Mucilaginibacter paludis DSM 18603: one gene and its partner. The protein of the gene in region 1 interacts with the protein of each later gene in a pairwise test. Links are inferred from orthologs where the notes say so. Each region holds a gene or a part of one and is shown in the gene's direction. Other genes may lie near its edges.

Region 1 (17,638 bases):
GTCCATATCTGCACCTCTTCGCTCCTGATGGCAGCGCCTATCAGGGATGCGGTATAATCACTGCCGCCACGGCGCAGGTTATCAATTTCTCCGAACGAATTACGACAGATATAACCTTGGGTAATAAAAAGCTTGTTATCGGGATATTGATCCAACAGGGGCGCGATATGCTCTGCCATGTAATCAATTACCGGTTCGCCATCCTCATCGGTTTTCATAAAATCGAGGGCTGGTAATAAAACCGAGGGCACACCAATCTCTTGTAAATAAACATAATAAAGCGTGGTGCTCAACAACTCGCCCTGGGCGAGGATAATTTTATCTTCTATGGTGGTAAACTCCTCGTTAGCCAGGTTGCTTAACAAGCCAAAATGATAGTCTATCACTTCCTTTCCCGCATCCAGGTACTCGGGTTTTGCAAACAGCTCTTGTATAAATTTTTCGTATTTGGTTTTCAAGTTAGCTATCAAGGCAGATGCCTTAACCTTTTCACCGGCAAGATAAGCTTGTCCAATCTCTACCAGGTTATTGGTTGTGCCCGAAACAGCGGATAGCACCACAATTTGCCGCTCGGCGGGGTTTATGATATCCAGCAGTTTTTTCATCCGTTCGGGGCTGCCAACGGATGTTCCGCCAAATTTTAAAACTTTCATTTTGAATCTTGTTTGCTATATGAACTTATATATGCGTATTGAGGGGTTAAAAATAAGATTTTGCAGTTATAAATTTATGGTGAATAGAATAAATTAAGTTGAGGCCAGTTAATAAAACAATGTCGAAATTTTACAATTGAAGAACCGCTAACAAATCAATTAGAAGTTTTGTCTTCAAATTTCATCTTATCTGAATTTCTCTCAATAAAGTTAAATCCAATATCGTATGTATATTTAGTCCCGTTTTCCATGTTAAATCGATATAACCGCCCATCGGTTTCTATATTTAATATTTTACTGTCACCATCAAATTTCACATCATATTTTTTGCTAAACTGTTTTGATACTTTATTACCTTTCCATAACAGGTTCCACAAGTAAAAGCTTTCTGTACTTCTTAAGCGGTGGATACCGGAAGCATTTGCAAATGATTTAAAGAAATGATTGAACATTGAATTATGATGCAAAGTATCCATTTTGAGGTACCCTTTCATCGCCAACAAAGGAGTGTAAGCCCACATTAATTCTGCCGGACCGGACACATCAATATCATAAGTCGTTTTTAATATTTTACCATCCTTTACTAAACTTATTTCGACAGAGAGGTTATCACTGCTACTATCTTCATAACGATCTTTTAGTTGCAAAAAATTCGCCTTAGCAAAAGCCAGTTCAATTTTAGCAAATGCGTTCTCAGAAATTTTCGACGTTAAATAGTAATCTTGCCTCAATGAGTTATGACAATAGGTAACCCTGCCATATTTATCAATTGACAATTCACTTCGGGTGCTCCAGGCGCCATAAGAAACCATTATCTGATCGAACTTGAGGCTTGGATCGTCTACATAGTGTTGACGAACATATTTATAGTAAAGATTATTTTTTTTAAAATCCGGACTTTCGATAAGCATCGTATCGCCGCTCATTCTTAAAATCGTCATCCGCCGCCATTCATTTAAACTAAAAATACGTAGGTTATCACCATCAACTTTATACCGGGTATTAAAATCATAAAAACCACGTGAGACCGACGCTGGTGAACGTTCTTCGCAGCTATCATTTCTAAAAAATTGATAGCTACTATATTTGAAAGATTTGTATTCCGAATTATAGTCCCTTTCTATTCCATTTTCTTTAAATCCCAATCCAACATATTTCCATTCACCTAAAATTTGTTCCTGATAATTGGGTTTGCACGAAAACAGGATCGCTGATAAAATAAAACTTAGCAAAAAACGAACTAACATATGCTAATATAATCATACCAAAGATAAACACCATCAATTATAAGCAACTGCCTTTTTTATTATTAAAATAAAATTTTCATAGAAAAATTGCGTTTAATGGTTAATTTGTAAAACAATTTTAATCTTAAATTTTCTAAATGCTAATTTACCCAAATTTTGATTTAGAAAAACACAGACCTTCATCAATTACAACTTATCAAAAATGAGTATGCAACGCTATAAAAGTACCGTAAATTCTGGCGTATTGGCTTATGAGATTGGCGAAGACCGAATCAAAGTTAAATTTTTAGACGGCACCGTGTACCTCTATACCTACCAGAGCGCCGGGGAAGAAAACATTGAACAAATGAAAGCCCTTGCCGAAAAAGGGAGGGGTTTAACTACCTTCATCAATCAATCGGTAAGCGATCAATATGCTATTAAAGTCAGTTAACAACGGAGTGCTTAATTTATTTCATCTCCGTTAACCCTGTATACTTAATTCCTGCTCCATTAAAGTAGCGGCTTCCGCCCAGTTATTTACCCGCGTGTGTTGATGATGGTTACGGTTATGCCCCGCAGTAAACATAATGGCCTTACCGCGACAGAAATCAAGATTCTTAGGATGGTCATCGATCAGGTAATCGGTATCAATCACGCTCTTATCACCACAAAAAACAATATTTCGCCAGCTGATAAAGGAAAAATGCTCGCTAAGCCATTCGCGCTTTTCATACAGCGACAGCGGAAATTCCATTGCTGCGGATACGATGTACACTTCAAAATTGATCATTAGTTTTTGTAAGGCCTCAACGGCACCCGGCACCACAGGCGCGGTCCGGAAAAATCCTGGAGCGTGTACATAATTATAAACCGCCTGTTTATTAGGGAAGGCATCAGCTTCTGGTATGCCATGCATGGCCTCACGCTTTATCCTCACCCCAAAATCACGTTCGTACCAGATGATGGCCTGCTCTTCAATATCTGCAATTACGTTGTCCATATCTATGGCAATCGATTTTCTTTTAGCTTTCATCAATCAGGTATAGCTTATTTTTTGTCTTTTTTTGCCCTTACTCTTACAATATCATCCTCCTTGGTCTCAAAAACAATTTCATTTTCGTCAATTGCCTTTATCCAAAACAAAATCTTCCGGGTTTGTTCATTGGCCAGATGTTCTGTGTAGATGATGTTATCCTTATCCAATTGATAAGTGCCAGAAGATAGTAACTTGCCGCCCCACATCATCACCAGCTTCCCGTTGGATGTTAGCTCGATATATGGCGACTTTTCGGCAAGTTCCCGGGCCGACACTGTATCCGGCGGATTGGGCGAATACGGGTTTTCAACCTTAACGTAATTCCATTTACCAATCAGCATGTCGGGCTTTATCACCCGGTTACATGCCGATGTGGCTACAATTAGTAACACCGAATAAATGATAAAGAAGCGCTTATGCATAGAACAAAACTAATAAAAGAGAAGCAAGATGTAAGAGGCAGAAAGCAAAGATGTATGATTGACGCAGGCTACGTTAAGATATCCATTGGACCATCTCCGGAAAACAAAAAGATGATTAAATTAAAAGGGTGACTATCAGGCCGATAGTCACCCTTAAGGTTACTTTAGGTTTATAATTGGTTAGATTAAATAGTTCACTATTGCGGCTATGCCGATGATCGCTATGATGAAACCTTGTAACTTTTGTTCAAATGTTAGTTGTTTAGATAAAGTCTTCATTTTCTTAAAGGGATTAACCAAATCTATAGAATATAAGTTTTTTGCAATAGCCCTTGAACACTTTTGTTAATTTTTGACTAACATGCTATTTACATTATTTGCTAATTAAGAGTTTGCTTTTTTCAATAGGAACTTTGTAATAAAACAGGTTTTTTTTTATTATACTAAAAGTTAAATTACACCTAAAAAACCTCGAAATTTCAGTTTAAATGAATATTTTCTGCTTAAAAAAGCAAAGTGTACATCGAACACCTTTTTTTCAATACCGGTTTACAGGCTAAATCTTTTCTGATTAGTTGATTTCGTTGCGCAAACTATGATGATACTTTTTCAAGTTCAGCCGACTATTAAACACGGTTGTTTTACAAAATTAATTTTTAATTAAAATAGTAGGTGTCATGGCGTACATAGTGGTATATTTAGCTAACTATCAAAAACATCATGAAAAAAAGCGCCATCATTATTTTCATAAAAAATCCCGACCTGGGCAGGGTTAAAAAGCGGCTTGCCCAATCGGTTGGTGATAACAACGCTTTACAAGTATACCGGCAGATGCTTGCGCACACGCAACAAATAACCCAATCATTAAGTACCGATAAATTTTTATATTATGATAGAGAGGCCGATACAAACGACTCGTGGCCTAACAGTGTCTATCATAAAAAAACACAGTCAGGCAAGGTAATGGCAAGCCGGATAAATACTGCTTTTAAACAGATATTTAAAATGGGCTATGAGCACATTGTTATGATAGGCAGCGATTGCCTCGAACTGGACGAAAGGATTATCAGGCTGGCATTTAGGCAACTTGACCATTTTGACTGTGTATTGGGACCTACTAAAGACGGTGGCTTTTATTTAATGGGTTTAACGGCATTCTGTCCAGAACTATTTAGAATTATTGGCTGGGGTACTGCCCAATTAATGCACGAAGCTTTAAGATGCATTGAGCATTTAAATAAAACCTGCTTTATATTGCCTGAATTAGCGGATATAGCTACCGTTGACGACTTAGACGATAACCTTAAATTATTGATTATATAAAATTCATAAAAATTGACACACCGCACTATTTAACCGATAGTTAAGCCACAATTAACAACAATACACATTCCAGTGCATTATACTCTTTACCTTAAACTGACTAAGGCATAGTTTATTTGATTGATTTAATGCCTATTTTTGCAGCCACAAAAACAATGAGCAAGCACGGTAGAATTTTAGTGGCCATGAGTGGCGGGGTTGATAGTTCGGTAGCGGCAGTAATGCTGCACGAGCAGGGTTATGAGGTAATAGGCCTTACCATGAAAACGTGGGACTATGCCTCATCTGGCACAAACACTAAAGAAACCGGCTGCTGTAGCCTGGATAGTATTAACGATGCCCGTGCGCTGGCAGTGGGTTACGGCTTCCCTCATTACATCCTTGATATCCGCAGCGAGTTTGGCGATTTTGTAATTGATAATTTTGTTGACGAATATTTGGCCGGCCGCACACCCAATCCTTGTGTACTTTGCAATACGCACATTAAATGGGAAGCGCTTTTAAAGCGTGCCGATAAGCTGGACTGCGAGTTTATAGCTACAGGGCATTATGCCAACATCCGCCAGCACGATAATGGCCGTTACGTCATATCTAAAGGCCTCGATCAAAACAAAGATCAATCTTACGTATTGTGGGGGGTATCGCAACGCAACCTGGCGCGTACCAGGTTCCCTTTAGGTAGTTTCGCCAAAGCAGAGATCAGGCAGATGGCTAAAGATATGGGGCAGCTTGAGTTGGCTAATAAAAGCGAAAGCTACGAGATTTGTTTTGTGCCTGATAATGATTACCGCTCGTTTTTACGCCACAAGGTGGGCGACCTGGAAGAACGCGTATCAGGCGGCAACTATGTATTAACCGACGGCACCGTAGTAGGCAAACATCAGGGCTATCCGTTTTATACTATTGGCCAGCGTAAAGGCCTTGGGATAGCTTTAGGGCAACCTATGTTTGTTACGCAGATCCTTCCGGAAAGCAATACCGTTGTTTTGGGCACCGCCGAAGATTTGGAACGCCGCGAAGCCTGGGTACGCAACCTTAACCTGATTAAATACGAAACCATTACCGAGCCTATTGAGGCCACCACTAAAATAAGATACAAAGACGCCGGCATGCTTAGCAATATTGTACAAATTGGCGAGCACATGAAGGTTGATTTTCATCATTCCGTTTCGGGCATTGCGCCGGGGCAGTCTGCTGTATTTTACGAGGGTGACGACCTTTTAGGCGGCGGATTTTTAATCTGAGCAGCATCCGGATAGCTTTAAAATAAGCTGTAATTTCTTTTATCGTACCAAAACTAAAGTTTGTGTTTCACTTACTTTATGCTTTATTTGCAGAAAAAACTTGTTAAATGGCTAAAAATTTACTCATAGTTGAGTCTCCGGCGAAAGCCAAAACCATTGAAGGGTACCTTGGCAAAGACTTTACCGTTAAGTCGAGCTACGGCCATATCCGCGATTTGGTTAAATCGGAAGATGCCATAGATATTAAGAATAACTTTGAACAGAAATACGAGGTTCCGGCTGATAAGAAGCAGATAGTAAGCGAATTAAAAAAATTAGCTAAGGAGGCCGAAATGGTATGGCTCGCGTCCGATGAGGACCGCGAGGGAGAAGCCATATCATGGCATTTATTTGATACACTCGGATTAAAGGATGCAACCACCAAACGCATTGTTTTCCACGAAATTACCAAATCGGCAATTACAAAAGCTATCGAGAACCCACGTAAAATAGATTATAATTTAGTAAACGCCCAGCAAGCACGCCGCGTGCTTGATAGGTTGGTTGGTTTTGAACTCTCGCCAGTTTTATGGAAAAAAGTAAAACCATCACTTTCGGCTGGTCGGGTACAATCGGTAGCCGTGAGGTTAATTGTTGACCGCGAGCGCGAGATCAATAAATTTAAAGCGGAAGCGGCTTTCCGCATCATAGCCCTTTTTGGCAAAGGGAGAGATTCCTTTAAAGCGGAATTGCCCGAGCGCTTCAGCAAGCAGGAAGATGCCGAAAAGTTTTTAACAGATTGCATATCAGCGGCATTTAATGTAAAGAGCCTGGAAACCAAACCGGCCAAAAGAAGCCCCGCAGCCCCCTTTACCACATCAACACTACAACAGGAAGCCAGCCGTAAATTAGGATTTTCGGTTTCGCGCACCATGTCGGTAGCGCAAAAACTGTACGAGTATGGTAAGATAACCTATATGCGTACCGATTCGGTAAACCTTTCTGATACCGCATTACAGGCTGCCGAAAAACAGATCGTATCCGCCTACGGCGAAAAATATCATCAGTTACGTAAATATAAAACCAAATCTGCCGGGGCGCAGGAAGCTCACGAAGCCATCAGGCCAACATTTTTTGAGAACCATACTACCGACGGCGATCCATCGGAAAAGCGTTTATATGAGTTGATCTGGAAGCGGGCTATCGCATCGCAAATGAGTGAAGCTCAGTTTGAGAAAACAGTAGCCAAAATCAGCATATCTACCCGGAGTGAAGATTTAGTTGCCAATGGCGAGGTGATGAAGTTCGACGGATTTTTGAAGGTTTACCTGGAATCTGTCGACGAGGAAGAAGAAGTTTCTGAGGATGGAGACAACGCTATTTTACCTCCATTAACTAAAGGCCAGTTATTAGCCTTGCGCGAAATGACCGCTACCGAGCGTTTCTCTCGTGCGGCGGCAAGGTATACCGAGGCCAGCCTGGTTAAAAAGCTGGAAGAATTGGGTATCGGTCGTCCGTCAACCTACGCTCCTACCATTTCTACCATCCAAAACCGCGGCTATGTGGTTAAGGAAGACCGCGACGGCAAGCCCCGCAATTTCCGTGTGCTTACTTTGGCCGACGGACAGATAAAAAAAGAAGAAAAAACTGAAAATACAGGCGTTGAACGCGCCAAACTTTTCCCTACCGATATTGGTGCCGTAGTTAACGACTTTTTGGTGCAGCATTTTAACGGCATTGTTGATTTTAACTTTACCGCCAGCGTTGAAAAACAATTTGACGAAATTGCACAGGGATTAAAAGAATGGACAGAGATGATCCGCTCGTTCTATACCCCATTTCATGAAGAAGTAGAAACCACTACAAAAAATGCCGACAGAGCAAACGGTGGCCGCGATTTGGGTATCGATCCTAAAACGGGTAAAAAAGTATCTGTACGTATTGGCCGCTACGGTCCATTTGTGCAAATAGGCGAAAGCGAAAACAAAGAAGAAACCGAACCGCAGGAAAAACCGGTTTATGCCAGTTTACGCACCGGCCAGATGATGGAAACCATTACGCTGGACGAGGCCATGGAACTGTTTAAACTACCCAAAAAAGTAGGCTTTTTTGAAGATAAGGACATGACGGTAGCCATAGGCAAATTTGGCCCATACATACGCCATAACAGCTCATTTTACTCGCTGCCTAAAGGGATTGATCCTTTGGATGTGCTGGAAGAGCAGGCTATAGAAATTATACAAGAAAAACGCAAAAAAGATGCCGAAAAGCTCATCAAGGTATTTGATGAAAACCCGGAAGTAAAAATACTGAACGGCCGATGGGGCCCATATATTGAGTTTGAAAAGCTAAATCTTAAAATCCCCAAGGATAAGGACCCTTTAACCCTTACTTTTGAGGATTGCAAAGCCTTAGCCGCCATTGCCGAAAAAGAACCTAAAAAAGGCGGAAAGTTTGGTGCTAAAAAGGCTGCTCCGGCTAAAGCAGCGCCTGCAAAAAAAGCAAAAGCCAAAGCGGTAAAAAAATAGTGTGATAAGGGTTGCCATAACGCCCTGTTTTATTGAGTTATGAAAAAAGATTTGCCCGAAAACAGAGTTGTAGATATTGCCATTGCAGTAGCGCTGGAGCGCGAAAATATTGAAACTAAAATTTGGTATGTATACCTCATCAATCTTAAAAATGAGCCTATTGAAAATGTGCTGATCACCTCCAAAGGATATGGGGAGAAAAATGGGGAGCCCGTAAAAACATCCGTTCTGCGCCACATGTTCCCTAAGGTTGAAAGCAAGGCCTTTGTATTGATAGAACCTATTGACGAAGAAACTTTTGGCCTCAATAACGAGTACTGGCTCAGCTATTACATCGGCAAAAACATCTACGATAAAAAATTTATTTTCCTTCCCGAAAGCATTATCGACTCTAATTTCATCAAGCTTCCGGTACTTAATAAACCGGGAGTAATGATTCTTTAATTCCGCAAAAAACGCCTCAATAAATATTTTTTCAGGCGAAGTACTTTATGATATTATTTTTATAATTTTCATCATAAAATCATCGCCTCCATGCAACTACCTAAAAGCTCTCTTTTTAGCAAAGCGAGCATTCTGCCTGCCATTTTATTACTGGTTTTAGTTGGCTTAGTAGCTTATTCCCTGCAGCACCATAAGGGCATAACCACTGTAGATTCCTCCTTCAGCAAGTATATCGAATCGTATACCTCGGGTATCATCTCTAAAGAAAGCAGCATCCGTATCCGCCTGGCCAACCAGGTGCAGGGTACACACGTACAAAACGAGGCCCTGCCTAACGGCATTTTTGAGCTCTCGCCCTCTGTTAAGGGCAAGGCCTACTGGGTTGATGCCCGCACAATAGAATTTAAGCCTGAGAAAGCGCTCGACGCGGATAAGCAGTACAACGCATCGTTTAAGTTAGGTAAAGTGATTGATGTGCCCGCTCACTACCAAAAGTTTGAGTTTACCTTTCAAACCATTAAACCCGATTTTACGGTTACTTTTAACGGTTTGCAAACCGCTACCCGCACCTCAACCACCCAAATGAAACTGGAAGGTGCCATCCAAACCTCAGATGCTGAGAAAGATGAAAAAATTGAAAAACTGATCAGCGTCAATTTTGCTTCGGATGTACACATCAGCTGGCAGCATAACCCCTATACGCATACCCATACCTTTACGATAGGTAAACTGACAAGATTGTCCAACGGGGTTAACCCGGTAACGGTAACATGGGATGGCAACGCCCTCAATGTGGATAAAAAAGGCTCGCAACAATTTGAGATACCCGCCATAGGCGATTTCAGGGTGCTCAATATCCGCGCCGTGCAGGATCAGGAACAATATGTGCTGGTCCAGTTTTCTGACGCTATCATGGTTGGGCAGGAGCTGAACGGCCTGATAGGTATCAGCAACACCACCGAACCTGCTTATACCATTGAAGGGAGTACGGTAAAGGTTTACGCTTCTGAGCGGCTGGATGGCAATTATACTTCATTTGTAAACCAGGGCGTTGAAAACATATCCCACCAAAAAATAAAAAAGAATTATACTGCCAATGTGTTTTTTGAAAACAAACTCCCGGCAGTAACCATCCCCGGCAAGGGCGTAATATTACCAAGTTCGGGCAAACTGATGATGCCTTTTGAGGCCGTTAACCTCAATGCGGTTGATGTAAGCATCATCAAGATCTACGAAGACAATGTACCGCAATACTTCCAAACCAATGATATTAACGGCGACAATGAGCTGAGGCGCGTAGGCAAGCCCATTGTGCAAAAAACAATCAGGCTGGACGGCGATAAATCCGTTAACCTCAACAAAAAAACGCGGTTTATGTTGGATATCGATAAGCTGCTCCGCACCGAGCCGGGAGCAATATACCGGGTAATTATCGGTTTCCGTAAAGATTATTCGCTATACAGCTGCAAGGGCGGCGGCCCGGTTAAAACCAATACCGGCGATGACGAAGAAGGTTATGAGGGTGATTACTATGAAGGCAGCGGCAATTCGTCGTTAAGTGACGAGGACGATAGCTTTTGGTCGCGCTACGACAGCTACCATCCGATAGGCTATAACTGGAGCGACCGCGATAACCCTTGCACCGAGTCATACTTCACTAAAGAGAAATGGGCCATCCGCAATATCATCGCCTCAAACATCGGTTTAATTGCCAAACGCGGCACCGATAACAGCATGGTGGTTATCGCTACCGATATTTTAACAGCCAAACCCCTGTCGGGCATTGAGCTTAACCTGCTGGATTACCAGAAACAGGTTATAGCCAAAGCAACATCCGATGCTTACGGACTGGCCAAATTCGACATCAAACGGAAACCGTACTTATTAGTTGCCAAACATGGCGATGAGCGGGGCTATTTAAAACTGGACGACGGCAGCTCATTACCCCTCACCCGTTTTAATGTGGGCGGCGAGCAGGTTCAAAGCGGCATCAAGGGCTTTATTTATGGCGAGCGTGGCGTTTGGAGGCCGGGCGATAGTATTTATGTATCGTTTATTTTGGAAGATAAGCAGAACAAGCTGCCGCCAGACCACCCCGTAGAAATGAATTTTTACAACCCGATGGGCCAGTTGTATACCACGGCTACGCAAACCAAATCGGTTGATGGTTTTTACAGCTTCCATTTAGCCACTCAAACATCCGATGTTACCGGCAACTGGACGGTTAAGATTAAAGTTGGCGGCGCTACGTTTGAGAAGAATATCAAGATAGAGACCATTATGCCTAACCGCTTAAAGCTCAACCTGAGCTTTGGCAACCAAACCGAGCTAACCAAAGGCAGTAACACCAAAGGCACTTTAAATGCCAAATGGCTGTTTGGCGGCATAGCCCAAAACTTAAAGGCCAAGGTTGACGCTTACCTTACTTCGCAAAAAACAGCCTTTAAAAACTTTGACGATTACGATTTTGACGACCCTACCCTGGCCTTCAACACCCAGGTGCAAAATGTGTTTGACGGCCGTTTAGATGCCGAAGGCAATACATCTGTTGATGCCGATATCAATGTAGAAAAACAAGCACCGGGCCAGTTGCGAGCCAATTTTATGGTGAAGGTTTTTGAACCTGGCGGCAATTTCAGCATTAACCAGGTGAGCATGCCTTATAACGTATACCCGGGCTATGTGGGTATTAAGGCAGAAAAAGGGAATGCCCTTACGGGGATGCTGTATACCGGGCAATTACACACTTTTGATATTGCCGATGTGGACACCAAGGGCAACCTGATACAAGGCAGGCGTACCGTACAAGTAGAACTTTATAAAATACAATGGCGCTGGTGGTGGGATAATACCGGCGACCAGATGAGCAACTTTACCCAGGATAAATACAATAAGCTGATTAAAACCGAAACTGTTACCCTGAACAACGGACGCGGTAAATGGGGAATGCAGATCAATCAGCCGGAATGGGGCCGGTACCTGGTGAGGGTTAAGGATGAACAAACAGGCCATACCACCGGCAAAATTATTTATATCGACTGGCCGAACTACGCGCAGCGCCTGCAGCAGGATAACCCTACGGAAGCTGCTATGCTATCGTTCACTGCCGATAAACCCAACTATAAGGTGGGCGAAGAAGCCGTGTTAACCATACCCACTATGGCCAATGGCCGGGCCTTAATCAGCTTTGAAAACGGCACTCGGGTGTTAAAAACCGATTGGATCAACACCGAAAAAGGCGAAACGCAATATCACTTTAAGGTTGACGAAACGATGGCGCCGAACGTTTTTGTGAATGTAACGCTGCTACAGCCGCACTCGCAAACGGTGAACGACCTGCCCATCCGCATGTATGGCGCTATACCGCTGCTGGTAGAAAACCCGGCTACGATATTGAAGCCGGTAATTACCATGCCCGATAAAATCCGGCCGGAAACACGGTCGGCCATTACGGTGTCCGAGGCTTCGGGCAAGGAGATGACCTATACCGTAGCCATTGTTGACGAGGGCTTGCTGGACATTACCAATTATAAAACGCCCGATCCGCACGAATCATTTTACGCCCGCGAGGCGCTGGGCGTAAAAACCTGGGATCTGTTTGACTATGTAATTGGCGCCTTTGGCGGCGATCTGGAACGGATACTCAGTATAGGCGGTGATGCCGGAGGCCGTTCAACCAACAAAAATGTATCGGTAAACCGGTTTAAGCCTGTAGTTAAATTTATGGGGCCCTACCATTTAAACGCCGGCGAAAAACAAACGCATGCCTTTACCCTGCCGCAATACATCGGCTCGGTTAAAGCGATGGTTATTGCCGGCCACCAGGGCGGTTACGGTTTTGCCGATAAGGCCGTAGCGGTTAAAAAGCCGTTAATGATATTGGCTACCCTGCCCCGCGTGTTAGGTCCATCAGAGAAGGTGCAGCTGCCTGTTACGGTTTTTGCTATGGAGAACAACGTAAAAATGGTTACCTTACAGATACAATCGAATGCGTTCAGCAATCTCACAACCGCAAACAACCGCCAAACCATCACCTTTGCCAAACCGGGCGAACAGATGGTTACGTTTGATCTGGATGTTAAAAACTTTATCGGTGTGGGTAAAGTAAAGATCATCGCGCAAAGCGGAAACGAAAAAGCTACCTATGATGTGGAACTGAATGTGCGCAACCCCAACCCTGCTATTACAAAAATTTTGGATAAGGAACTGGCACCCGGTGACTCATGGAGCGTTCCGTACGCGGCCATCGGCATGGCCGGAACCAATAAAGCCACACTTGAGGCTTCCAACATACCTGCGTTAAACCTGGCCAAACGCTTAAGCTACCTGATAGAATATCCGCACGGATGCGTGGAGCAAACCACATCGGCAGTATTTCCACAGCTCTATTTAAACCAGTTAACAGATCTGTCATCCTACCAAAAAGCCATTACCGACCGCAATATTAAGGCCGGGATTAACAAGCTTAACGGCTTCCAGGTAACAGGCGGAGGCTTGAGTTACTGGCCCGATGGAGCCGAAGCGGACGAATGGGGAACTAACTATGCCGGTCATTTTATGTTGGCCGCGCAAGCTGCCGGGTATGCTTTGCCTGCCGGATTTATTGAACACTGGAAAAACTATCAGCGGCAAAAGGCCCTATCATGGGCGCCGGATTCGCGCAGCTTTTATGGTGCCGACCTGGTACAATCCTATCGGCTTTACCTGCTGGCTTTGGCCCATGCGCCTGAGTTAGGCGCCATGAACAGGCTTAAAGAGTTCCCTTACATCAGCCTGGAGGCTAAATGGAGGCTCGCGGCAGCTTACAAACTGGCCGGGCAGCCCGAAGTGGGTTTAAGGATGATCTCCAACCTGCTCACTACCATCAAGCCCTACTATACGCTGTTTGGCACCTACGGCTCCGACCTGCGCGACGAAGCCATGATATTGGAAACCTTAACCCTGCTGGGCCAGCGCGCCCAAGCCTCCGGTTTATTGCGTACGGTTGCCGCACGCTTATCTCAGGATAGCTGGTACAGTACCCAAACCACCGCCTACAGCTTGGTAGCCATTGCCGAGTACTGCGGTAAAAATGCATCGGGAAGCAAGTTGTTGTTCAACTACCAGGTAAACGGCGCTAAGGCCAGTGTTAATTCAGGTTCGTATCTCTGGTCGCTGCCGGTTAAAGCGCAATCGGGTAAGGTTACCCTTCAAAACAATGGGAAGAACAAACTGTACCTGAGGCTCATCCAACAAGGGCAGCCTGTTACAGGTGAGGACGTGCCCCCCATCGATAACCCCGATGTATTGCAGATGTGCATCAGCTATTTTACGTTAAACGGCATACCTACCGATCCTTCAAAAATAAAACAGGGGACAGATTTTGTGGCCCAGGTTAATATCAAAAATCCGGGCAAACGGGGCCGTTATGATAACATGGCGCTTTCGCAGATCTTCCCTTCGGGCTGGGAGATCCTCAATACCCGGATGATGAACAACGACGAAGCTTTTAAATCGTCACCATCCGATTACCGTGACATTCGCGACGACCGGGTAAATACCTATTTCAGTTTGACTGAAGGCAAAGAGGCAACTTATTTTGTGATGCTGAACGCCGCTTACTTAGGCAGGTTTTATCAACCGCCAGCTTATTGCGAAGCTATGTACAATACTTCCATCAGCGCCTTGGCAAAAGGGCAATGGGTTGAGGTGCTGAAGTAGGGATCTCGTTGGAAAGTTGGTAGGTTGAACAGTTATAAAGTGGGATTGAACTATAGCTTCAGATATTTTCTTTTTCGCTTGATACTTCCTTCCTCTGCCTTATTAACGATTTTAAAGTTTTGGCATTGAAAGAATAAAATATACGTACATGCTAATTGATGAAGAAGTAAAAGATATTGAACCATGCCTGGCTGAACAGGTTAATTATCCCAACATTAAACAGTCCATGGGATTGGGCTTGTACTTTTTACTGTTTTCAGTTGTTACAGCCATACCTTTAATTATAATAAAAACTACAGACCATCCCGATAAGTCAACAAGCTCATTAATAACATTGCTAAGTTATAGCGCCGCAATTTTGGGTGTAATAGGCGTTGGTTTAAAAAAGATAAAACAGTTTGAAGGAATAAGTTATAAAATAAAATTGAACAAAGTGGCGCTGATACCAATAGTAGTTGGTGTAGTAATGGTATTAACCATGCCAGTATTAACAGCTCCAATAAATATTTTATGGCCAATGTCTGATAAATGGAAAAAGATATTTGCCGAGCTCAGTGACCCAAACCTGTTTACAATAATCATGGGTATTGTGGCTGCCCCTATTTTGGAGGAAATTCTTTTCAGGGGGATTATCTTAAATGGTTTGCTCAAAAACTATTCACCACAAAAGGCAATCATTGTATCGGCTGCCATTTTCGGCTTAGTTCATTTAAATCCGTGGCAGGCCATACCTGCATTTTTGGGTGGCTTATTGATGGGATGGATGTACTGGAAAACCAACTCTATTATTCCAGGCATGTTGATTCATTTTGCGAACAACCTATTTTCAATATTACTTAGCTCGGCCTTCAAAAACACCGACTCGCTAAACCAATTGGTAAGTACTCCGGTATACATCGCGTTGTTTGTTATTTGCGCTGCCATTGCGATAGGTGGCTGGATGTTTTTAGAAAAATATTTTGAATACAATCCAACATTAGGAGATGAAGAAGCCGCACTTGGCAAAGTGTGATGAGTAGATAATAATCGACGAAGCGAGAAAAGCAACCACCCGACAAACATTTCCATTTAGTAGCTGTGGCATCAAAAAATGAGAACCAAAAAGAAAATTATACTCATATCGTTTGTAGTAATCATACTATTAGCCTTCTGGTTCTGCCTTCCGCGCCACCTCTTCAACTCCCCAACCTCATTCGTTATCGACGATAACCAGGGCCAGCTATTAGGTGCCTCCATAGCAGCCGACGGGCAATGGCGCTTCCCTTATAACCCCAATGTTCCGGATAAATTTAAGGCCTGCATCATCGCCTTTGAAGACAAACGCTTTGAGCATCATCCGGGTTTTGATGCCTTAGCTTTGGGCAGGGCAATCAGGCAAAACATCCGCTCAGGGCATGTAGTGAGCGGCGGCAGTACTTTAACCATGCAGGTAATCAGGCTGGCTACACGCAACAATCGTACAGTGTGGCAAAAGCTGCTGGAAGTGATCAGGGCCATGCGGCTGGAACTCACCCATTCCAAGGCGGAGATATTGGCCTTGTATACCAGTAACGCGCCCTTTGGCAGCAACGTAGTAGGCTTAGATGCCGCCTCGTGGAGGTACTTTGGCCGCGATCCGGGTAAACTGTCGTGGGGCGAAATGGCAGCACTGGCCGTATTGCCTAATTCGCCATCATTGGTTCATCCCGGTAAAAACCGGCTTATCCTGCTCAAAAAACGCAATTTACTGTTAGACCGTTTGTACCGGCAACATATCATCGATGCTACAACCGCATCGTTAGCTAAACTGGAACCTGTGCCCGACAGGCCGATGCCCCTCCCCCAGTTTGCCCCTCACCTCCTCGACCGGGTTAAAAACGATTACCATGCCGACAGGCAAAGCAGCACACGGATTAAAACATCCATTAGTTCGGCCTTGCAACAAAACGTAACTGATATTTTAGAAAAACATCACCGGGTGCTTAAGGCCAACGATATTCGCAACGCGGCAGCCATTGTATTAGATGTAGAAAGCGGCCAGGCGCTGGCTTATGTAGGCAATATCTTCCATACCAGCGACCCTGAACTGCAAAGCAATGTCGACGTGATCAGCGCGCCGCGAAGCCCGGGGAGTACGCTAAAGCCTTTGCTTTACGCATCTATGCTGCACGATGGCTTACTGCTGCCCAATAGCCTCATCCCTGATATACCAACGCAGATTGCAGGCTACCATCCCGAAAATTTTGATTTAAACTACGATGGTGCCGTCCCGGCTGCTAAAGCCCTGGCGCGGTCGCTCAATGTGCCCGCCGTCAGGATGTTGCAACAATATAAATACGAACGTTTCCATGCCTTTTTGCGCCGGATGGGTATCACCACGTTAAAGCAGCCTGCCGATTTTTACGGCCTATCGCTCATTTTAGGCGGCGGCGAAAACAACCTCTGGGAACTAAGCGGCGCTTACGCGGATATGGCAAGGGTTTTAAACCATTATAGCCGCTATAAAGGTTTATATAATGCCAACGATTTTCATAACCCCTGTTACACGCAAACCATAATGCCGAAACCCGTGCTGGAAAAAGACGGCTTGATGGATGCTGCATCGATATACTATACCTTCCAGGCGATGGAAGAAGTGATGCGTCCCGGCGACGAGATGCTGTGGCAGCAATTCAGCTCCACACAGCGCATCGCCTGGAAAACTGGAACAAGCTTTGGCTTTCGCGATGGCTGGGCTATAGGGGTAACACCAAAATATGTAGTTGGCGTTTGGGTAGGCAATACCAATGGCGAAGGCAGGCCGGGGTTGATTGGCGTAAACACCGCCGCGCCCATCCTGTTCGAAATTTTCAGGCAGTTGCCCGTTACGCGCGATTGGTTTGACATGCCTACAGGCGCTATGGTACGGATTGGCGTTTGCCATGAAAGCGGTTACCGGGCCAGCGAAAACTGCAACCACATCGATACCTTATGGGTGCCCCAAAATGGCATTAAAGCCCCTGTTTGCCCCTGGCATCAACTGGTACATTTAGATGCCAGCTGTAAATGGCAGGTTAATTCGACTTGCGAAGCCCCCATCAACATGGTACATCAATCGTGGT
Region 2 (9,625 bases), 5.5 Mb from region 1 along the record:
TTAACAGAGACCTTTCACTTTTCTCGCGCACTAAACGCTCAAATCGGGGTGGTAAATTAAAGGCTTCGCCGGTAACAGCAACCGAAGAGGTGGTACTTTAAGTAACCTGATTTGTTTTTATTGCAGACTAAAACCTTATGACTCATATTAAGAATATCATTTTCGATTACGGGAACGTTATATTCACCATCGATTTTGCAATTGCCCAAAAGGCCTGGGCTGATTTAGGGGTTGCCAACGTAGAGCAATTTTTTGGACATCGCGAACAGGATGAAGTTTTCAACGCTTTTGATAAGGGCGAAATTAGTGCCGATGAGTTTAGAAAACAGATCCGCATCAAGGCCGGCAACGCTAATCTAACCGACGAGCAGATTAACCATGCCTGGAACTCCATGTTGTTGGGGATCCCCGAAGGCAACCACGAACTTCTGCTTAAACTGAAGGATAAATACCGCACATTTTTGTTGAGTAACATCAATGCCATCCATTATGATTATATTATGGATTATCTGAAGCGCGAATTTGGTTTTGATGGGAACGACCATTTATTCGAGAAGGTGTATTACTCGCATTTAATGGGTAAGCGCAAGCCCAACGCTGATATTTTTGAACAGATATTGCAGGAGAATAACCTGAAGCCCGAAGAAACACTTTTTATAGACGATAGCCCTCAACACCTGGCCACTGCCGAAAAATTAGGTATGCAGGTTTTTTTAATGAAGGCTCCGGATACTATACAGGCTTTTATTGCGCGCGAAAATCTTTAATGATGCATGGTCAATTGACTTGGCGGTTATTTAAGCACTGGCAATGATGTTTGATTTTAGACTGAAAGTGTTTTATACCGTAGCCAAAAGGTTGAATTTTACCAGGGCCGCTGCCGAACTATTCATCACCCAGCCCGCTGTAACCAAACATATTCGCGAGTTGGAGGCTCACTTTAAATGTTCGCTGTTTGAGCGAAGCGGCAATAAAAAAATTACGCTGACAGCTGCCGGGGAAACTTTGTTAGTGCATGCTGAACAACTGTTTGGCGTGTATCGCGAGATGGAATATGATATGAATCTGCTAACGCAGAGCCACGGAGGACAGTTGCGCATAGGGGCAAGCACTACCGTTGCACAATATGTAATTCCGCCGGTGCTGGCTAAGTTTCATCAAAAGTTTAAAAATGTACAGGTTAATTTAATTAGCGGCAATACCGAGGATATTGAGCAGGCACTGCTTCGTAAAGAAATTGAACTGGGGATAGTAGAGGGAATGTCTCATCACCCGCAAATTAAATACGAGGAATTTTTAGAAGACGAGATCGTACTGATCAGCAATAGTCAAAATAAAGCTATCCAAAAACAAACCATAAAACCGGAAGAGTTAAAAAATTATGCTTTACTGCTGCGCGAACCGGGTTCGGGTACATTGGAAGTGATCTTACATGCTTTAAAACCCCACGGCGTTAAATTAGCCGACCTGCAAATTGAAATGCAGCTGGGGAGTACCGAAAGTATTAAATCTTATTTAATCAATAGTAATTGCCTGGCTCTGATATCTATACACGCCATTATCCCCGAGCTAAAAAATAACCAGTTCAAAGTAATTGATATCAAAGGGCTTACCATCAGCCGCTCATTCAGTTTTATACAAACGCATGGCCATCCCGGGGCGTTAGCCGAATTGTTTATACGTTTTGCTAAATCCATAACTTAAAGTTATTGAAGATTGTTTTTTGTAATGAAAATAATGCTGTTTATTGATTGATCTTTGAGTGTCAATAAACAGAAGGCCATCATGAATACCATCAGCAACGCCAATACAGCCAATCGCCAGCTTTTTCTAAACCGCAGCATCACCACCCGTCAGCTTATTTTTATCATAGCGGTTGTACTTTGTTTAACGCCTTATATTTCCCCTCCGGTTGGCTTATTAATGGGGTTGGTTATTGCCCAATTTGTGGGGCATCCATGGTTGCACGTCAACCATAAAGCCACCCATATTTTACTGCAGGCATCGGTTATCGGTTTAGGCTTCGGCATGAATGTAAATACAGCGCTGCAGGCGGGCAGGCAAGGCCTTTTGTTTACCATAGTATCTATCGCAATTACCTTGTTACTGGGTTATATCATGGGTAAATGGCTCAAAAATGATGTTAAAACCTCCTACCTGATAGCCACAGGTACCGCAATATGTGGGGGCAGCGCCATTGCGGCTATAGCGCCGGTTATTAAAGCCGAAGAAAAACAAATTTCGGTAGCTTTAGGCACCGTATTTATCCTTAATTCTGTCGCCTTGTTTGCGTTTCCGTTGATAGGGCACTATTTGCACTTATCGCAAACCCAGTTTGGTTTGTGGTGCGCCATAGCCATTCACGATACCAGCTCGGTTGTTGGCGCAGCCGGTAAATATGGTGCCCACGCGCTCGAAGTGGCTACTACAGTTAAACTCGCAAGGGCATTATGGATTATCCCGGTGGCATTGGTTTCTACGCTTATCTTTAAAAATCAATCCCGGGCTATCCGCATCCCTTATTTTATTTTAGTGTTTGTTATCGCCATGGTTTTGAATACCTACCTGGCGCCTGTTAAAATCATCAGCCCTTACCTGGTGGCTATGGCTAAGGCAGGTTTAACCTTAACGCTTTTTTTAATTGGTGCAGGCTTATCCCGTAATGTATTAATGGCCGTTGGCTTAAAGCCTTTTTTACAAGGCGTAGTATTATGGGTAGCCATTTCGGCCACGGCTTTGTGGGCGGTTATTAATTTAGCTTAAAACTTCTTTTTAATTTTTGCCCAAATGTTGTGGAGCTTTTTAAAATAGCGGTTTAACTCGCCAATGGGTTTAGCGTTTCGCCACTCGGTTTGCTTAACGTATTGGTAAAAACGGTTTTTATAGTTTTGATTGTATTCGTACGAAGTATAGAACGGCTTACGGGAGATAAAGTGAACCAGGTAGGGGTGATCCAGATCGCCGGAGGCAAAATAGTTCCATCGCGGATCGAGTTCCAACCATTGGTTGGCTAATACTACGTTAAAGCCGTATTGATCTGGGTAGTTTGCAAACTTAATGTTGTCATTAATACAATCAATCACTTTTACGGCCAGGTTTTTCTCGGCCCATTTTTGGGTGTTGATGAGTAGCAGTCCGGTGTTAAAATATTTGGTATCGGGCGCAAATCCCAGCTCTTTATAATTCATAATACCACCCCACGAGTTGTCAAAAGTAAGTAAACGCGGATCCTGAACGGCTCCAATTATTTTGTCGCCTAAATCCTGGTCGTATAATTTGCTTACATCCTCCAGTACAATCATATCAACATCCAAAAACAAGGCCTTGGTAGTTTCTTTCGGAACGATGTATTGTATAAACAACCGCAGGTAAATGGTAACCGGGTAGGAGGTACGGTCAAGCGGGAGCTTAACACCTGCCGGAATGGTATCTTCCATCCTGATCCAGGTGATACTGAACATGGCAGGATCAACAGAAGTCTGTATTTTTTTCTGGCTGCTTTTTTTAACGCCGTCCGCAATTACGTATACTGCTATCTTTTCGCCGCTTTTATGGTTGCACTCGATAGATTTTAATAAGGCGGCAAGCATAATAACATAATGCTCGTCGGTAACAACAACTATCGGGATTACGTTTGATGATGATTTCATTGTATAAGTTTAATTTGCGGCGAAACAGCGTTTAAGTGCCCCGTACGGAGAGCTAAAATGCAAATTAAAATTAAAAAATCAGAGCCAAATCATCATAAGGTTTAACATACTGCTTAACTTAGGTTTCAATATGCTGTAGCTACGGTACATGATGGGCGTTGTGTTTAACTATATCTAAACACAGGTATGGCTAACCAGGCATTTAATTAATTTTGATAAGCTTTTTTTATTGGGCTTCGGTTCAATACTAAGCACTTTTACTTATAATTGTTAATATTGTTCAATGCTTTTTCACTTTAAAGATAAGTTTCCGCAGTTAAACCCGTACTGGGATAAATACCTGGAGTTTCAAAAGAAAGTTGAGGTACCCGCCAAAACGGTTTTACTGGAGGAGGGGAAAACAGCTGCGCATTACATATTTATAGAAAAGGGCTGCATCCGTTTGGCATTTAACAATAATGGCAACGATAAAACGGTGCAGTTTTTTTTTGAAAAGGAAGGCCTTACCTCGTTCGAAAGCTTTTTGAAAAATACCCCCAGCTTGTTTACCATCGAAACTATTGAACCATCGGTGCTTTACCTGCTGCCTAAAATATACGTTAAGCAGCTGATGGATGAATTAAGCCGCGAACCTGAATTTTTAAATATCATTTTAGAGGTTTCCGCCGAAAGGCAACTGCACTACATGCACGAATTTGTTTCCTTTATCAGGGATACGCCGGAGCAGCGCTATCAAAATTTATTAAAGGATAGGCCACACATCGTAAAGCGCGTGCCGCAGCATTACATTGCCTCGTACCTGGGCATAACCCGGGTTCACTTAAGCCGCATCAAAAGCGCCCTTGCCCGTAAATCTTCCCCAAAAAACATTCGGTAACATTTGTTATCGCTGGCCCTTGCCATCTCATCTAAATTTGTATCAACAAAAGCAGAAAAAGATGAAAGCAGCAGTAATGTATCAAAAAGGTGAGCTCCCTCAATATGTAGATTTTGCCGAACCGGCACCTCAAAACGACGACGAGATTTTGGTAACCATAAAAGCCGTTGCCATGAAGCATTTTGATAGGGGCAGGGCCACGGGTAAACATTATTCCATCGATGCGCCAAAACAAAACGGGCGGGTAATAGGAGGGGATGCCGTTTGTACGCTTAATGATGGTACAAGGGTATATGCCATAGGCGCCAGTGGTACCATGGCGCAAAAAGCCACCATTGAAAAAGACAGGATGGTGAAATTGCCCGAAGGGATAAGCGATGCCACGGCTGCCGCTTTAGCAAACGCCGTAATAGGTGCGGCAATGGCATTGAAATTTAAGGCAGATATCCAACCTGGCGATGTGGTATTAATTAACGGGGCAACGGGCTTTACCGGCAGGGTAGCCGTACAAATAGCTAAACATTACGGGGCCAGCAAGGTAATAGCAACCGGCAGAAATGAGCAATCGCTTCAAGACTTGTTGAGCTTAGGCGCTGATGAGGTGATTTCGGTTAAACAAGCCGACGATCAATTTATAGCACAAGTAAAGGCAGCGCACCAAAACAGTCCGGTTGATGTGATTATAGATTACCTGTGGGGCCACACTGCCGAGATGCTCTTGGCCAGTTTAATGGGCAAAGGCTCGTTCACCCACAAAACACGATTTGTTTCGGTAGGGAGCATGACGGGTGATTTGATCCAGCTTTCTGCCGCTAACCTGCGCAGTGTTGATCTGCAATTAACCGGATCGGGCTTAGGGTGCTGGTCGAAAGCGCAGGTGCGCCAGCTTTTTGCTGAGATATTGCCGGAGATGTTTCAACTGGCCGCCGATGGCAAGCTCAAGGTAGAAACAATTGAAGTGAAGTTAGAAGATATAGCCCAGCTTTGGGATCTGCAAGTGCCGGACGGGCAACGTTTAGTTGTAACCATTTGATGCGAAGCATTGTTGCCCTGCCAATAAGCTAAGCCTTTTGCGCTTTAATCATGCGGTCTTTACCTCGCATATCCTGTCTTAATTCTATGTTTTTCAGGTTTTTATCCTGTAATAGATCAATCATTTGTTGGCCCAGGTTTTCGTTAATCTCAAAAAACAAAAGGCCGTTGCTTGTAAGGTGCTGCAGGGCAAAATCGGCAATGGCCCTGTAAAATACCAGCGGATCGTGATCGCTAACAAATAAAGCCAGGTGTGGCTCATTGTTTAAAACGTTAACGTGCATGTGGGCTTTTTCGCGCTCGGTAACGTAGGGCGGGTTGCTCACCAGGATGGAGTATTGCGGAAAAGATATTTCGACCGGATTTAAAATATCGGCTTCTATGAAAGCCACATCAACCCCATTTAAGGTGGCATTTTGCTTGGCTGTTTGCAAGGCCGCAGGCGATATATCAATGGCCGATACTTCAGCATCCGGAAGGTGTTTCTTTAGCTTTACCGGTATACAACCACTCCCGGTGCCAATATCTAAGATAGCCTCCTGCTGATGCCGTTCTTGCGCCGCCTGGATGATCCACTCTACCAGTTCTTCCGTTTCGGGGCGGGGAATGAGTACTGAAGGATTGACCTGGAAATTTAAACCATAAAATTCGGTATGGCCTAAAATGTATTGAAGCGGGATACCTGTTTGTAATTGATTGGCTATATCCGTTAATTTTTCTGCTTGCGGCGTGGTGATTTCGTTACCGGTAAAAGCCCTCAGCTGCGCTTTTGATAAGCCGGTTACATCGCTCACAGCAAGGTATTTAATCGAATCTATCTCGGGTTTATCATATAGCAAATGGAGTTTTTCGTCAAAGCTCATCAACACATCAAGGATAGTTTTCATTCTGCAAAGAAACATAAAAGCATACCTTTGCAAAAATGGTTCATCATAATAAATACATGCTGCGTTGCCTGGAGTTGGCTAAGCTGGGCTTGGGTTCTGTTAGTCCGAACCCCATGGTAGGTGCCGTGATTGTTCATCAGGGCCGTATTATCGGCGAGGGTTATCATCAGCGCTATGGCGAGGCTCATGCCGAAGTAAATGCTGTAAACAATGTAATTAATCGGTTTGATGATGCGGCTCAACTGCTTTCGGAATCAGTTATTTATGTATCCCTGGAGCCCTGCGCGCATTATGGAAAAACACCGCCCTGTGCCGATTTAATTATTAAGCACCAGATACCCGAAGTGGTGGTGGGCTGCCGCGATCCGTTTGACCAGGTGAATGGAAAAGGAATTGAAAAGCTACAGGCAGCGGGCGTTAAGGTTACGGTAGGTGTTTTGGAAAAGGAATGCCTGGATCTCAATAAGCGCTTTTTTACACGGATACTAAAGCACCGCCCGTATATTATTTTGAAGTGGGCACAAACCGAAGATTGTTTTTTCGCTCCTGCGGATCAGAGCCAGCTATGGATTACCGGCGAGGAATCGCGTAAGCTGGTACACCAATGGCGGGGCGAGGAGGATGCCATTTTAGTAGGGAAGAACACCGCCGCGATAGATAACCCGCAATTGAATGTGCGCTACGGGCCGGGTAAATCGCCTAAACGGATCGTGATCGACAGACGGCTTGAGTTATCCAAAGAGCTTTATCTGTTTGATCAGACTGTGGAGACCTTTGTTTTTAACGAAGTTAAAACGGAATTTGATGGCAAGGTAAAGTATATATCGCTCGAAGACTTTAACTATTATGTGCCTCAATATATTCTCTACCAATTGTATCTGCAGGATATTCAATCGGTTATTATAGAGGGAGGGGCTACAACGCTGGCACATTTTATAAAAGATGGCTTATGGGACGAAGCCCGGATATTTACCGGCGCCATAACTTTAAAAAAAGGCATACAAGCACCTCAAATTAAGGGCGATGTGGTATCAGAGGATAGGGTAGGCAACGATGTTTTAAAAATAATAAGGCCCTATGTTGTTTGAAGATACCTACCTCACCATCACCGAAGTGGGCGAAGGCGTTTTTCGTGATCGCGGTAGTAAGTTTATGGCCTTTGCTTATCCCATCCGGTCGGAGCAGGATCTTAAACCTATCGTGGCGCGTTTAAAAAGCGAACACCCTAAAGCCAACCATCACTGCTGGGCGTTCAGGCTGAGCCCAGACCGCTCGGTGTTCAGGATCAATGATGACGGAGAGCCTTCGGGCACCGCCGGAAGGCCTATTTTAAATACTTTATTATCGCATAACCTCACCAATATAGCCATTGTAGTAGTTAGGTATTTTGGCGGCACCTTGTTGGGTGTTCCGGGTTTAATTAACGCCTATAAAGCCGCTGCCGAAGAAGCGTTGAAGGCGGTAAAGGTGACAGAAAAAACTGTAAATGATATTTATACCATCTCATTTAACTATCTGCAAATGAATGATGTAATGCGATTGATTAAAAATGAAAATTTAACTATTTCGCATCAGCAATTTGATACCGATTGCCAAATGCAGCTCGAGGTACGGAAGAGCCAGGTAGAGCGGGTAATGGGCCAGCTTAATCACATTACCGGTGTTAAGGCGAAGTGGTTGTCAACTATATAGCTTAACTCGTTAATTCAAAGGGTGTTTCGGTACGGGGTGGCTTATTCACCTTTTATTCCTCATTTTGGGCTTATTTTCCGTATTTTTAGAGCGGTATGCAATCCTTTGAAATTAATAAAGAAGACCTGCTGCGCATTACAACCGCGCTTGATGGAACTGATGAAGAGCTGAAAACGGTTCTGGAGGATTATCATGCCTCGGAAATTGCCATTATTTTTGAAAAATTAGACCAGGAGGCGCGCGAACGCATTATCAATGTTTTGCCGGTTGATATCGCTTCCGAGGTAATTTCAGAAATGGATGAGGAGCATCATCCGGAGGATATCCTTTTTAACCTCGCGCCCGAAAAACGATCTGAGATTGTAGAAGAATTAGATTATGACGATGCTACCGACTTAATATCGCAGTTAGAAGAGCATGAGCAGCATGAGATATTAAAAGATATTGATCATGAGGATGCCAACGAGATCAGAAGTTTATTAAGCTACGAGGAAGATACTGCCGGGGGCTTGATGAATACCGACGTGATTCAGGTTAACCTGAACATGGATAAAAAGGACGCCCTGGAAGAGATTATCCGCCAATCCGAAGAGATGGAGGATTTTTACACCATTTATGTGGTTGACGACCGGGAGATTTTAAAGGGTATTATATCCGTTAAAGACTTGATTAAGGCTAAGGCCGATGCCACCGTGGCAGACCTGGTAAAAACGGATTATGTGTACGTAAAAGCCGACCTTGACCAGGAAGACGTAGCCAAATTGATCTCGCAATACAACTTAGCCAGTATCCCGGTAGTGGATGATAATATGCGGCTTTTGGGCCGGATTACCGTTGATGATATCATCGACGTAATGGAGGAAGAGAATACCGAAGATATTTTAAAAATATCCGGCGTATCCGAAGATGAGGAATTGAGCGGTAACTGGCAGGATGCCGTAAAAAGCCGTTTGCCCTGGTTGATCATCAATTTAGGCACTGCATTTTTAGCTGCCTCCATCATCCGTGGCTTTGATTCAACCGTAGCCAAATTATCCATCATATCAGCCTACATGACTATCATAGCCGGTATGGGCGGTAACGCTGCTACCCAAGCTTTGGCGGTAACTGTAAGACGTATCTCGCTGAATGACCTGAACGATAAGCAGGCTTATGATACCGTTTTAAAAGAGTTTTTAGTTGGTTTGATCAACGGTGCCTCCAACGGGATTATCGTGTTTTGCGTGGCCTTATTTTACGATGCTAACCCTATGCTGGGCTTGGTTTTATTTTTAGCCATGACCGGCAACTTAATTATAGCAGGTTTAACAGGTGCATCTATCCCTTTGTTATTGAAAAGGGTAGGGATTGATCCCGCAGTCGCCTCATCCATTATTATCACCACTTTTACAGATTGCTTTGGCTTTTTATTGCCGCTTTGGCTGGCTACGAAGTTGTTGTTGTAGTGATAGCTTGCCATACCAAAATTTAAATGATTTTATTTAAAT

Evidence for each region.
Region 2: the proteins of topA (region 1) and MUCPA_RS02730 interact in binary tests that used the Escherichia coli proteins (3 or more experiments, as listed by UniProt). The link is inferred for Mucilaginibacter paludis DSM 18603 from one-to-one orthologs.

What each region holds. Positions count from the first base shown.
Region 1 is NZ_CM001403.1:6,121,164-6,138,801, reverse strand. The notes cover bases 5,683-8,714. They hold topA (type I DNA topoisomerase), read left to right. Parts: upstream 5,683-6,014; coding sequence 6,015-8,414; downstream 8,415-8,714. Other genes in these bases: MUCPA_RS25680 (hypothetical protein), read left to right, coding at 8,454-8,714; mnmA (tRNA 2-thiouridine(34) synthase MnmA), read left to right, coding at 5,683-5,907. In the rest of the region: MUCPA_RS25720 (aspartate kinase), read right to left, coding at 1-653; MUCPA_RS25715 (DUF6438 domain-containing protein), read right to left, coding at 809-1,900; MUCPA_RS25710 (hypothetical protein), read left to right, coding at 2,103-2,333; MUCPA_RS25705 (5' nucleotidase, NT5C type), read right to left, coding at 2,364-2,915; MUCPA_RS25700 (hypothetical protein), read right to left, coding at 2,930-3,340; MUCPA_RS25695 (TIGR04282 family arsenosugar biosynthesis glycosyltransferase), read left to right, coding at 4,061-4,663; more of mnmA, read left to right, coding at 4,819-5,682; more of MUCPA_RS25680, read left to right, coding at 8,715-8,858; MUCPA_RS25675 (alpha-2-macroglobulin family protein), read left to right, coding at 8,949-14,558; MUCPA_RS36410 (CPBP family intramembrane glutamic endopeptidase), read left to right, coding at 14,707-15,570; pbpC (penicillin-binding protein 1C), read left to right, coding at 15,649-17,638. UniProt on the Escherichia coli protein: Releases the supercoiling and torsional tension of DNA, which is introduced during the DNA replication and transcription, by transiently cleaving and rejoining one strand of the DNA duplex.
Region 2 is NZ_CM001403.1:648,908-658,532, reverse strand. The notes cover bases 6,363-9,330. They hold MUCPA_RS02730 (IMPACT family protein), read left to right. Parts: upstream 6,363-7,523; coding sequence 7,524-8,138; downstream 8,139-9,330. Other genes in these bases: mgtE (magnesium transporter), read left to right, coding at 8,234-9,330; ribD (bifunctional diaminohydroxyphosphoribosylaminopyrimidine deaminase/5-amino-6-(5-phosphoribosylamino)uracil reductase RibD), read left to right, coding at 6,482-7,534; prmC (peptide chain release factor N(5)-glutamine methyltransferase), read right to left, coding at 6,363-6,446. Outside these bases: MUCPA_RS37420 (fatty acid desaturase), read left to right, coding at 1-101; MUCPA_RS37415 (HAD family hydrolase), read left to right, coding at 138-767; MUCPA_RS02765 (LysR substrate-binding domain-containing protein), read left to right, coding at 811-1,704; MUCPA_RS02760 (YeiH family protein), read left to right, coding at 1,786-2,763; MUCPA_RS02755 (glycosyltransferase family 8 protein), read right to left, coding at 2,760-3,650; MUCPA_RS02750 (Crp/Fnr family transcriptional regulator), read left to right, coding at 3,934-4,527; MUCPA_RS02745 (quinone oxidoreductase family protein), read left to right, coding at 4,589-5,560; more of prmC, read right to left, coding at 5,589-6,362; more of mgtE, read left to right, coding at 9,331-9,583.